Regions from separate parts of the Gottfriedia sp. NPDC058432 genome, predicted to be linked through region 1. Evidence: a T-box and tRNA genes for the amino acid it is inferred to sense, from the RefSeq annotation. Region 1 holds a T-box; the other holds one or more tRNA genes.
What was found. The T-box of region 1 lies ahead of ACFWM3_RS10990 (glycine--tRNA ligase). A T-box ahead of a tRNA ligase gene usually reads a tRNA of that ligase, here a tRNA-Gly.
Positions count from the first base shown of each region.

Region 2: it has a tRNA-Gly gene. The T-box ahead of ACFWM3_RS10990 (glycine--tRNA ligase) is inferred to sense a tRNA for this amino acid. The anticodon was not compared.

Region 1 covers NZ_JBHXLC010000009.1:37,952-42,473, reverse strand. Annotated here, with positions in the region: gene ACFWM3_RS10995 (Bax inhibitor-1/YccA family protein) at 1-406, opposite strand, end outside; gene ACFWM3_RS10990 (glycine--tRNA ligase) at 534-1,919, opposite strand; T-box leader at 2,000-2,179, opposite strand; gene ACFWM3_RS10985 (hypothetical protein) at 2,391-2,825, shown strand; gene ACFWM3_RS10980 (ABC transporter ATP-binding protein) at 3,070-3,777, opposite strand; gene ACFWM3_RS10975 (ABC transporter ATP-binding protein) at 3,796-4,522, opposite strand, start outside.
Region 2 covers NZ_JBHXLC010000001.1:333,027-337,548, reverse strand. Annotated here, with positions in the region: gene ACFWM3_RS01750 (MMPL family transporter) at 1-1,323, shown strand, start outside; tRNA gene ACFWM3_RS01745 (tRNA-Arg) at 1,907-1,980, opposite strand; tRNA gene ACFWM3_RS01740 (tRNA-Gly) at 1,984-2,057, opposite strand; gene ACFWM3_RS01735 (YfcE family phosphodiesterase) at 2,294-2,797, opposite strand; gene ACFWM3_RS01730 (XTP/dITP diphosphatase) at 2,797-3,417, opposite strand; gene rph (ribonuclease PH) at 3,442-4,182, opposite strand; gene ACFWM3_RS01720 (GerMN domain-containing protein) at 4,368-4,522, opposite strand, start outside.

The DNA of each region.
Region 1 (4,522 bases):
CTTTTACAAGTCCCGTAGCATAACAAATTAATGTTCCTGCAATAATTGCAATTGTTAATAACACAGCTTGTAGGACAATCATTCCATATGACGCTTCGTAAACAGCTGAAATATTTCCAATTAGAATCCCTTCAACTGCTGCATAAATAGGTGTAGTAATCGGCGCAATTCTAGGAGAAAAAGATGTTACTAACCCAATAATGAATGCAACAATTAAACATCCAATAAACACTTTAGAATTAAGTGTTCCAGTAGCCGTTAAATAATATGAGTATCCTGCTGTTGCGATTAGTAAGATTAATGCGATTATTGTTTTACCAATTGTCCCGCCCATCGTCATCGCTTTAGCAGAATGTCTTGATTTCGCTAATTGTTCAGAATTTAAGATAGGATTTGAACTTCTCATTTAAACTCCTCCTTTATTTTATACCTTTATTTTACCATTTTTAGTAAATTTCTTAAACTTTAAACAAGCTTTAGTAAAATATATGAAAAAAGATGTCCAAAAGGACACCTTATTTCAAAAAACTAAATTAAAATTTAATTTTATTTGCTAAAAATGATTGTAATTCGCTTATTGCAACACGAGTTTGCTCCATTATGTCACGGTCACGAACTGTTACTTTTCCATCTTCAATTGACTCGAAGTCGTAAGTGATACAGAAAGGAGTACCGATTTCATCTTGACGTCTATAACGTTTACCAATTGAACCAGTTTCATCAAAATCAACATTGAAATCTTCTGCTAAAGAAGCAAATACTTCTTGTGCATTTTCTGATAATTTTTTTGATAAAGGTAAAATTGCTGCTTTATATGGTGCTAATGCAGGATGTAGACGCATTACTGTACGTGAAGTACCATCTTCTAAAGCCTCTTCTTCATAAGCATCAATTAAAAATGCTAATGTAACACGATCTGCACCTAATGATGGCTCGATACAATATGGTACGTATTTTTCATTTGTAATTGGATCATGATATGTGAAATCTTCTGTTGAATATTCCATATGTTGTTTTAAATCATAATCTGTACGAGACGCAATGCCCCATAATTCGCCCCAACCAAATGGGAATTTATATTCAAAGTCAGTTGTCGCGTTACTATAGTGTGATAATTCATCTGCACTATGTTCACGTAGACGAAGATTTTCTTCATTCATACCCAAAGCTAAAAGCCATTTATTAGCAGTTTCTTTCCAGTAATTATACCACTCTAACTCTTCACCAGGTTTACAGAAGAATTCAAGCTCCATTTGTTCAAATTCACGAGTACGGAACGTGAAATTTCCTGGGGTAATTTCGTTACGGAAGCTTTTACCGATTTGAGCGATACCAAATGGAACTTTCTTTCTCATTGTACGTTGAACATTTTTAAAGTTTACGAAGATACCTTGTGCTGTTTCAGGACGTAAGAAAATTTCATTCGTACTTGACTCTGTAACACCTTGGAATGTTTTAAACATTAGGTTAAATTGACGAATATCTGTAAAATCATGGCTACCACAATCAGGACAAGCAATTTTATGTTCTTCAATTAATTTAGCCATTTCTGAAAATGGAAGACCATCAACGATAATTTCCATACCTTTTTCTTCAAGTGCATTTTCAATTAATTTATCTGCACGATGACGAGCTTTACAATTTTTGCAATCGATCATTGGATCATTGAAGTTACCAATATGACCTGAAGCTTCCCATGTACGTGGATTCATTAAGATTGCTGCATCTAATCCAACATTATATGGACTTTGTTGAACAAACTTTTTCCACCAAGCTTTTTTCACATTATTTTTTAATTCAACACCTAGTGGACCATAATCCCACGTATTTGCTAAACCACCGTAAATTTCAGAACCTGGGAATACAAATCCTCTGTGTTTAGCATGACTTACTACGACATCCATCGATTTTTCTGACATTTCATTTGCCTCCAATTTTCAATTGTTTTTTGAAAATGCAAGAATGAAATAAAAAAGCTCTCATCCTTAGGCATTTTCTGCCTAGGGACGAGAGCTGTATATGCACCCGCGGTTCCACCCTAGTTGACAATTAAAAAAATTGTCCACTTTAAGAATTAACTCAGGAATGCCTTTCGCTAAAGGTTTTGATTGAGCTCGCACCATCCTCAATTCGCTATACAAAATAATCTTTAGGTACTTCTTTCCGTCAACGTTATACGTAATAAATAATATGTTGTTATTTTAACAAAGTGACATTGATTAAGTCAAATATTATTATGAACATTTATGATAAAAAAATACGGTGAATTTTTTGAATATTTTTGGAAAGCAAACATGTAAAGATAAAACCTTTACAGTATGAGCATTAATTGGTATGATAGAAAAGTTGTTTTATTTATATACCTATACTATCAGAAGGGAGTGCTAGTTTTGAGTAGCAGCATTTTTTTAAAGAAAAAGAAACGTTCAGCAGTATTGCTTGATAAACATCATTCCATTCGTTTATTAAAGACAAACAAAAAGCGAATCGTGAACAAAAGAAACAATAAAATAAAAGGGTTCGAACAATTACTTGTTAGAGAATTAAACGAGGAAATGATTTCAACTTCAAACAGTACGGTAAATGAAATTTCTAAAAATGTAAATGTAAATACAGTAGTGATCGAAGGACTTCCAGTAACATTTCTTCTAAAGCTTGGAAAAGAGTTTTTCTCAGATTTAGAAGCAGTGAAGTACTATTATAATAGTAAACATGAAGATTTTTACAAGAATCGTAGTTTACTAGAGGAATCACTTCAAACTTCAATTAACAATGTTTCAAGTGAAGAACAATTAAAAGTTTCGGAATTTATTTCTAATAAATAATAATTTCATATTAATGAGGGAATCCTTAAGGGGTTCCCTCTTTTTATTAGTGTTGAGAAAATCGTAGTTAAAATCCAACCGATCGAACTGCAAATAAACCTTAGGGAGCAGCAAATAAGTGACTTATCTACATCGATTTACATCAAAAAAGGGATGTTCACTTGTCAGTTGACCTGACTTATGAAACACCCTCTATTTTACTTAATCTATTTTTGATAGTTCGTATTGATTAATTGCAGATTCATTATGCTAAATATGCTTTTTTCACTTCTTCATTATTCATTAATGTCTTACCTTCACCAACCATTTGAATCTCACCAGTTTGAATTACATAGCCACGGTGGGCAATTTGTAATGCTTGGTATGCGTTTTGTTCGACTAATAAGATTGTCATTCCTTGTTTGTTTAGTTGCTCAATGATTTCAAATATTTGTTCAACGATAATTGGCGCAAGACCCATGGATGGTTCGTCTAGCATTAGCAATGATGGTCCCATCATCAGTCCTCTGCCAATCGCTAGCATTTGTTGTTCTCCTCCACTCATCGTACCGCCTTTTTGGTTTAAACGCTCTTTTAGTCTTGGAAAATAATCAAATACCATTTCCATACGTGCTGCGATTAGTTTTTTATCTTTAACTGAGAAAGCACCCATCTCTAAATTTTCTTTTACACTTAATTTAGAAAAGATCCTTCTTCCTTCAGGTACATGTGCGATTCCTTTTAAGGCAATTTCATGTGCTTGTAGCTTTATAATTTCTTCACCTTTGTAAATCAGCGTTCCAGATTTTGGTTTAACTTGGCCACAAATCGTTTTTAGAGTAGTAGATTTTCCAGCACCGTTACTTCCAATTAGGGTTACAATTTCACCTTCATTTACTTCTATGTTAATATTTTTCAGTGCTTGAATACCACCGTAAAAAGAGTTAATATCTTTTAATTGTAATAGCGTCATCTTTTCGTACTCCTTTCACTATGCAGTAGTCACTGCACTTTTTCCTAAATATGCTTCAATTACTTTTTGATTATTTCGAATTTCGAGTGGTTTTCCTTCTGCAATTTTTTCGCCATGATCAAGTACAAATAGATACTCGGATATTTCCATAACAAGCTTCATATCATGCTCGATTAAGACGATCGTTAAGTTAAGGTCATCTCTCATTTGATAGATTAAATCTGTCAATTCTTTCGTTTCTTTCGGATTCATTCCTGCGGCTGGTTCATCTAAAAGTAAAATTCTTGGTTGTGATGCTAATGCACGAGCGATTTCAAGTCGTCTTTGTGCACCGTATGATAGACTCGATGCTTCCTCATTATATACATCAGCCAATCCTACGTATTCTAACCATTTATATGCTTCTTTCATCGCCGATTTTTCTGCTTTTTTAAATCTAGGTAAATGGAATATTGTTGAAAAAACACCATACTTTATATGCTGATGCATTCCTACCATGACATTTTCTAGTGCAGTCATACTACTAAATAAACGAATATTTTGGAATGTACGCGCGATCCCTTTTTTATTAACTGTATGTGGCTTTAGCCCAACTAAACTCTCATTGCCTAGCAAAATCTCACCACTACTAGGAGTATAAACCCCTGTAATCATATTAAAAAATGTTGTTTTCCCAGCTCCATTCGGTCCAATTACCGCTGTAATTGAGCCTTCTTTAATGTCAATATTTACATTATTAACAGCT
Region 2 (4,522 bases), on a different contig from region 1:
TTCCTGTCAACGATGGGCGTATCCGCGGCCTTTACTGTGCTCGTAGCTGTGTTGGTTTCCGTCGTTATATTACCAGCCATATTGGGACTTGTCGGCGATAAAATTGCCCCATCTAAACAAAATCGATTCTTACAAAAGATTAGTGGGGCAGGTAAGAAACATGTTGGTTCAAATAAATGGGGGGAATTTGTCACAAAGCGTCCTCTTATTGTTACAATTTTCGCAATCGGACTACTTGCAGTAATTACGATTCCATTTTTCCATATGAACCTTGGACTGCCTTCGGATGGAACAACAAAATCCACAGCAACGACAGAAAGAAGAGCATATGATTTATTGACGGAAGCTTATGGTGAAGGATTTCATGCCTCTTTAGTGGTAGTGGCAAAATCAGAGCAAGCAACAACTGAAACTCAAAATGCTTTGAACACCATTTCAAAAGAATTGGGTACACTATCTGATGTAAAAAGTGTGACACCAGCTATCCCTGGGCCTTCTGGAAAGATTTATATGATTTCCGTCACACCAAAAACAGGACCAGACGATACAAAGACGAAGGATTTGGTAAAAGCAATCCGGGACAAATCGAACCAGACAGAGAAAGAAAATGGAATTGAACTAATGGTAACGGGCTCAGCAGCGATGAATATTGATATTTCACAAAAGCTGAGTGACGCCTTGCCGGTTTTCGCTGCCCTCATTGTGGGACTTGCATATATACTTTTAGTTCTTGTGTTTAGGTCTCTGCTCATTCCATTAAAAGCAGTTTTAGGGTTTCTACTTTCTCTTGATGCTACATTGGGAGCCGTGGTATTTTTCGTGCAGGATGGGCATTTCCAAAATATATTTGGTTTCCCGGCTGCCGGTCCGATCTTAGCCTTCTTGCCTGTCATTCTCATTGGGATCCTTTTCGGACTCGCAATGGACTATGAGGTGTTCCTAGTGAGCAAGATGCGGGAAGTATATACGCATACTGGCGATCCAAAGAGAGCTATTTTAGAAGGAATGCGGGAGAGCGGGAGAGTCGTAGTCGCAGCAGGATTAATTATGATGTCTGTATTTATTGGATTCATGTTAGCACCTGATACTATCATTAAATCCATAGGCATGTCTCTTACGTTCGGTGTTTTCTTTGACGCATTCATTGTGAGAATGACAATCGTACCTGCGGTTATGACTCTTATGGGTAAGTCAGCCTGGTACTTGCCAAAATGGCTAGATAAAATTTTGCCTAACATTGATGTTGAAGGAGAAAGCATTATACAACGCATGGACAACAAAAGTGAAAAGATATATAAACAGAACCCGCTTCCTATAAAATAGGAGCGGTTTTTTTAAGAGAAGGTATAAGTCCTCCTTCATCTATTTGAGTACATCTATGGAACCCAGGTAAGAAAAAATGCAATTAGTATAGTTTGTGAAGAACTCCGTACACTGTTTTCTCTCTCTTTGTCTTGTTTGTTAAAAGTCTAGTTACTTCAAATATAATGGTTGTAACTATTGCCAAAGTAAGAAGCATTGTTAAAACAAACTCATACAGCATTAACTTCACCTCTACTCAATTGTTAGTTCAATCGTGATCGGTTTCCGCTGATCTCCAATTGGCGAGTAATCGTTGTGAGTGCCTGTTTGATAGTCATTCGGTCTAAATCGACCGTTGTACGTGGGGTAAGATTTTCCGAGAACAAACCGCTTAAATCATCTGAAATTTATAAAATACTTTTCTTTTTCGTCATAACAAAAATAACCTTCTAGCTTATGCCTAATTTCGAGTCGTTTCCGGTTTTGATCGATGCACTGACCGTTTCATTCGGGGTCCTAGAAGGATGATATATAGCGATTCATTTGGTATGTAGACAAAAAAAAGACACTTATTTTACATTTCGTAAAACAAGTGTCTTTTGGACGTCCTGGGAGGGATTCGAACCCCCGACCGACGGCTTAGAAGGCCGTTGCTCTATCCTGCTGAGCTACCAGGACATATGGAGCGGGTGATGGGAATCGAACCCACGACCGAAGCTTGGAAGGCTTCTATTTTACCATTAAACTACACCCGCATATGTTTTGTTTTTTTATTTCTTTGCGACATCACCCTGTCGACAATATTTATTATAGTCACTATGCAAATTAAAGTCAACACTATTTTAAAACTTTTTTTCCAAAATAAAGGAAAAAATTTATAAGTTATATAATTACCTTAGTTTATTAGGGTTTTTCGGCTTTTAGTACTTAGAAATTTTTTGTTTTTAGATAAGGTTAGTAGCATGTTAAGCTACTAACCTCCCTTTATTCATTATAATTCAAATGAAGTAGTTATAAGCTCCGTTCCATCTGTATTATAAAAAGTAACATTAGCTTTCTTACCAATTGTTTCAAGAATAGCATAAGTCTTTTCTTTACGCATTCTCGGTAATAAAATGCTGCCAGGGTTTATAAAAAGCACACCATCAATTACCTCGGCTCCTAATACATGTGAGTGACCGAAACAAGCAATTGTTGCTCCAACCTCTTTACAACGATAATACAGCTTTTGTAATGACTGTTTTATTCCATGTAAATGACCATGTGTTGCATAGATTGTATATTCATTCCCACGGTGAATAAATTCTTGAGGGAATTCTCCTCTGAAATCACAATTTCCTCTTACAACATTATAATCCTTTAGTTCCTTAGCATTTACTTCTAATTCCGAATCTCCACAGTGTATCATTAAATCTACACTGTCACGATATCGGTCGGCGATTTCTTGCAATGGTTTCGTCAATCCATGGCTATCACTTGCAATTAGTACTTTCATTAATTTGATCCTCTAAATAACAAGTCTTTATCTTCTTTATTTATAACATTCATTAATGATTTAATTGCATTTGCACGATGACTTAAGCCACCTTTTTCATCTGTTGTTAATTCAGCCATGGTTTTATCTAATTCTGGCAAAAAGAATATTGGATCGTAGCCAAATCCGTTTGTTCCTCTTTTTTCATTGGCAATATACCCTTCAACTGTACCATAAACAGTGATTGTTTTTTTACCAGGAACTGCTAAAGCTAAAGCACAATAAAATCGCGCAGTTCTTTTGCCAGGAAAAACGCCTTCTAATTCATTTAATACTTTTTGTAAATTATCTTCGTCACTTTTATGTAATCCAGCATATCGAGCAGAATAAACGCCTGGTCTACCATCAAGTGCATCCACTATTAATCCAGAGTCATCTGCAATTACAGGCGTATTTAGCTCTCTTGCTAAATACTCAGCTTTTAAAATCGCATTTTCTTCAAATGTAGTTCCTGTTTCTTCAACTTCTTGAATTTCAGGAAAGTCTTTTAAAGATTTAATTTGAAATCCCATCGGGTTAAAAAGCGCTTCAAAATCCTTCACTTTGCCTTGATTATTAGTCGCAATAATGATTGTTTCCATCCTGAAAGTCTCTCCTCGAAATAATTATTGAAATTTAATACCTTCTTGTAATAACACTTCTTTTTGTTTTTCAATTAGAGATTTAATTCCTAATTCACCTAAAGATAATAATTCATTTAATTCTTCTCTTGAAAATGTTGCTTCTTCACCAGTCCCTTGAAGTTCAACAAACTGCCCTTTTCCAGTCATAATAATATTCATATCAACACTTGCAGCCGAATCTTCTACATAATATAAATCTAGTACTGGTCCAAGCTCATCTAAAATACCAACTGAAGTTGCTGCTAAATAATCTTTTACCGGATACGATTTTAATTTATCCATTTTAATTAATTTATCAAAAGCTAGCATCATAGCAACAAATGCACCAGTAATTGAAGTAGTTCTTGTTCCTCCATCTGCTTGAATTACATCACAGTCGATCCAAATTGTCTTTTCACCAAGTGCCTCTAAATCAACAACTGCTCTTAAAGCTCTTCCAATTAATCGTTGAATTTCCATTGTTCGACCAGTTACTTTCCCTTTAGATGATTCACGAATTGTACGCTCTTGAGTAGCCCTAGGTAACATAGAATATTCTGCTGAAATCCAACCTTTTCCGCTATTTCTCAAAAATGGTGGTACACGGTCTTCAACTGTTGCATTACAAATTACCTTCGTATCACCAATACTTATAAGTACAGAACCTTCTGCATGTTTTGTATAGTGAGTAATAATCTCTATTGGTCTAAGTTCATTATTTAATCTTCCATCTGTTCTTGTCATGTTCGTTCCTCCTACAAAATCTTCCAAATACTAGTATAGACAAAAATATGATTTCATTTCTACTTATTAAGTGTAATTTAAAGATAAAATTAAAAACCTTGTACAAAAATCATCATAATTTTTGTACAAGGTTGATATTTTAACATTTTTTAAAAGGCAATTATGATTTTTTCCTAACTACCAGCTTACAACTTTTTCGTATTTACATCCTTAGGCCTAGAAACAGGTTGGCTTAAAGGCTTACCTTGTTGGTCTAGCGCAGTTAATTTACCATTGATTTGAATTTCAATAGACTTAACTCCTTTTTGCTCTGTTAAAGAAAGAACAAGTGGCTGTAATA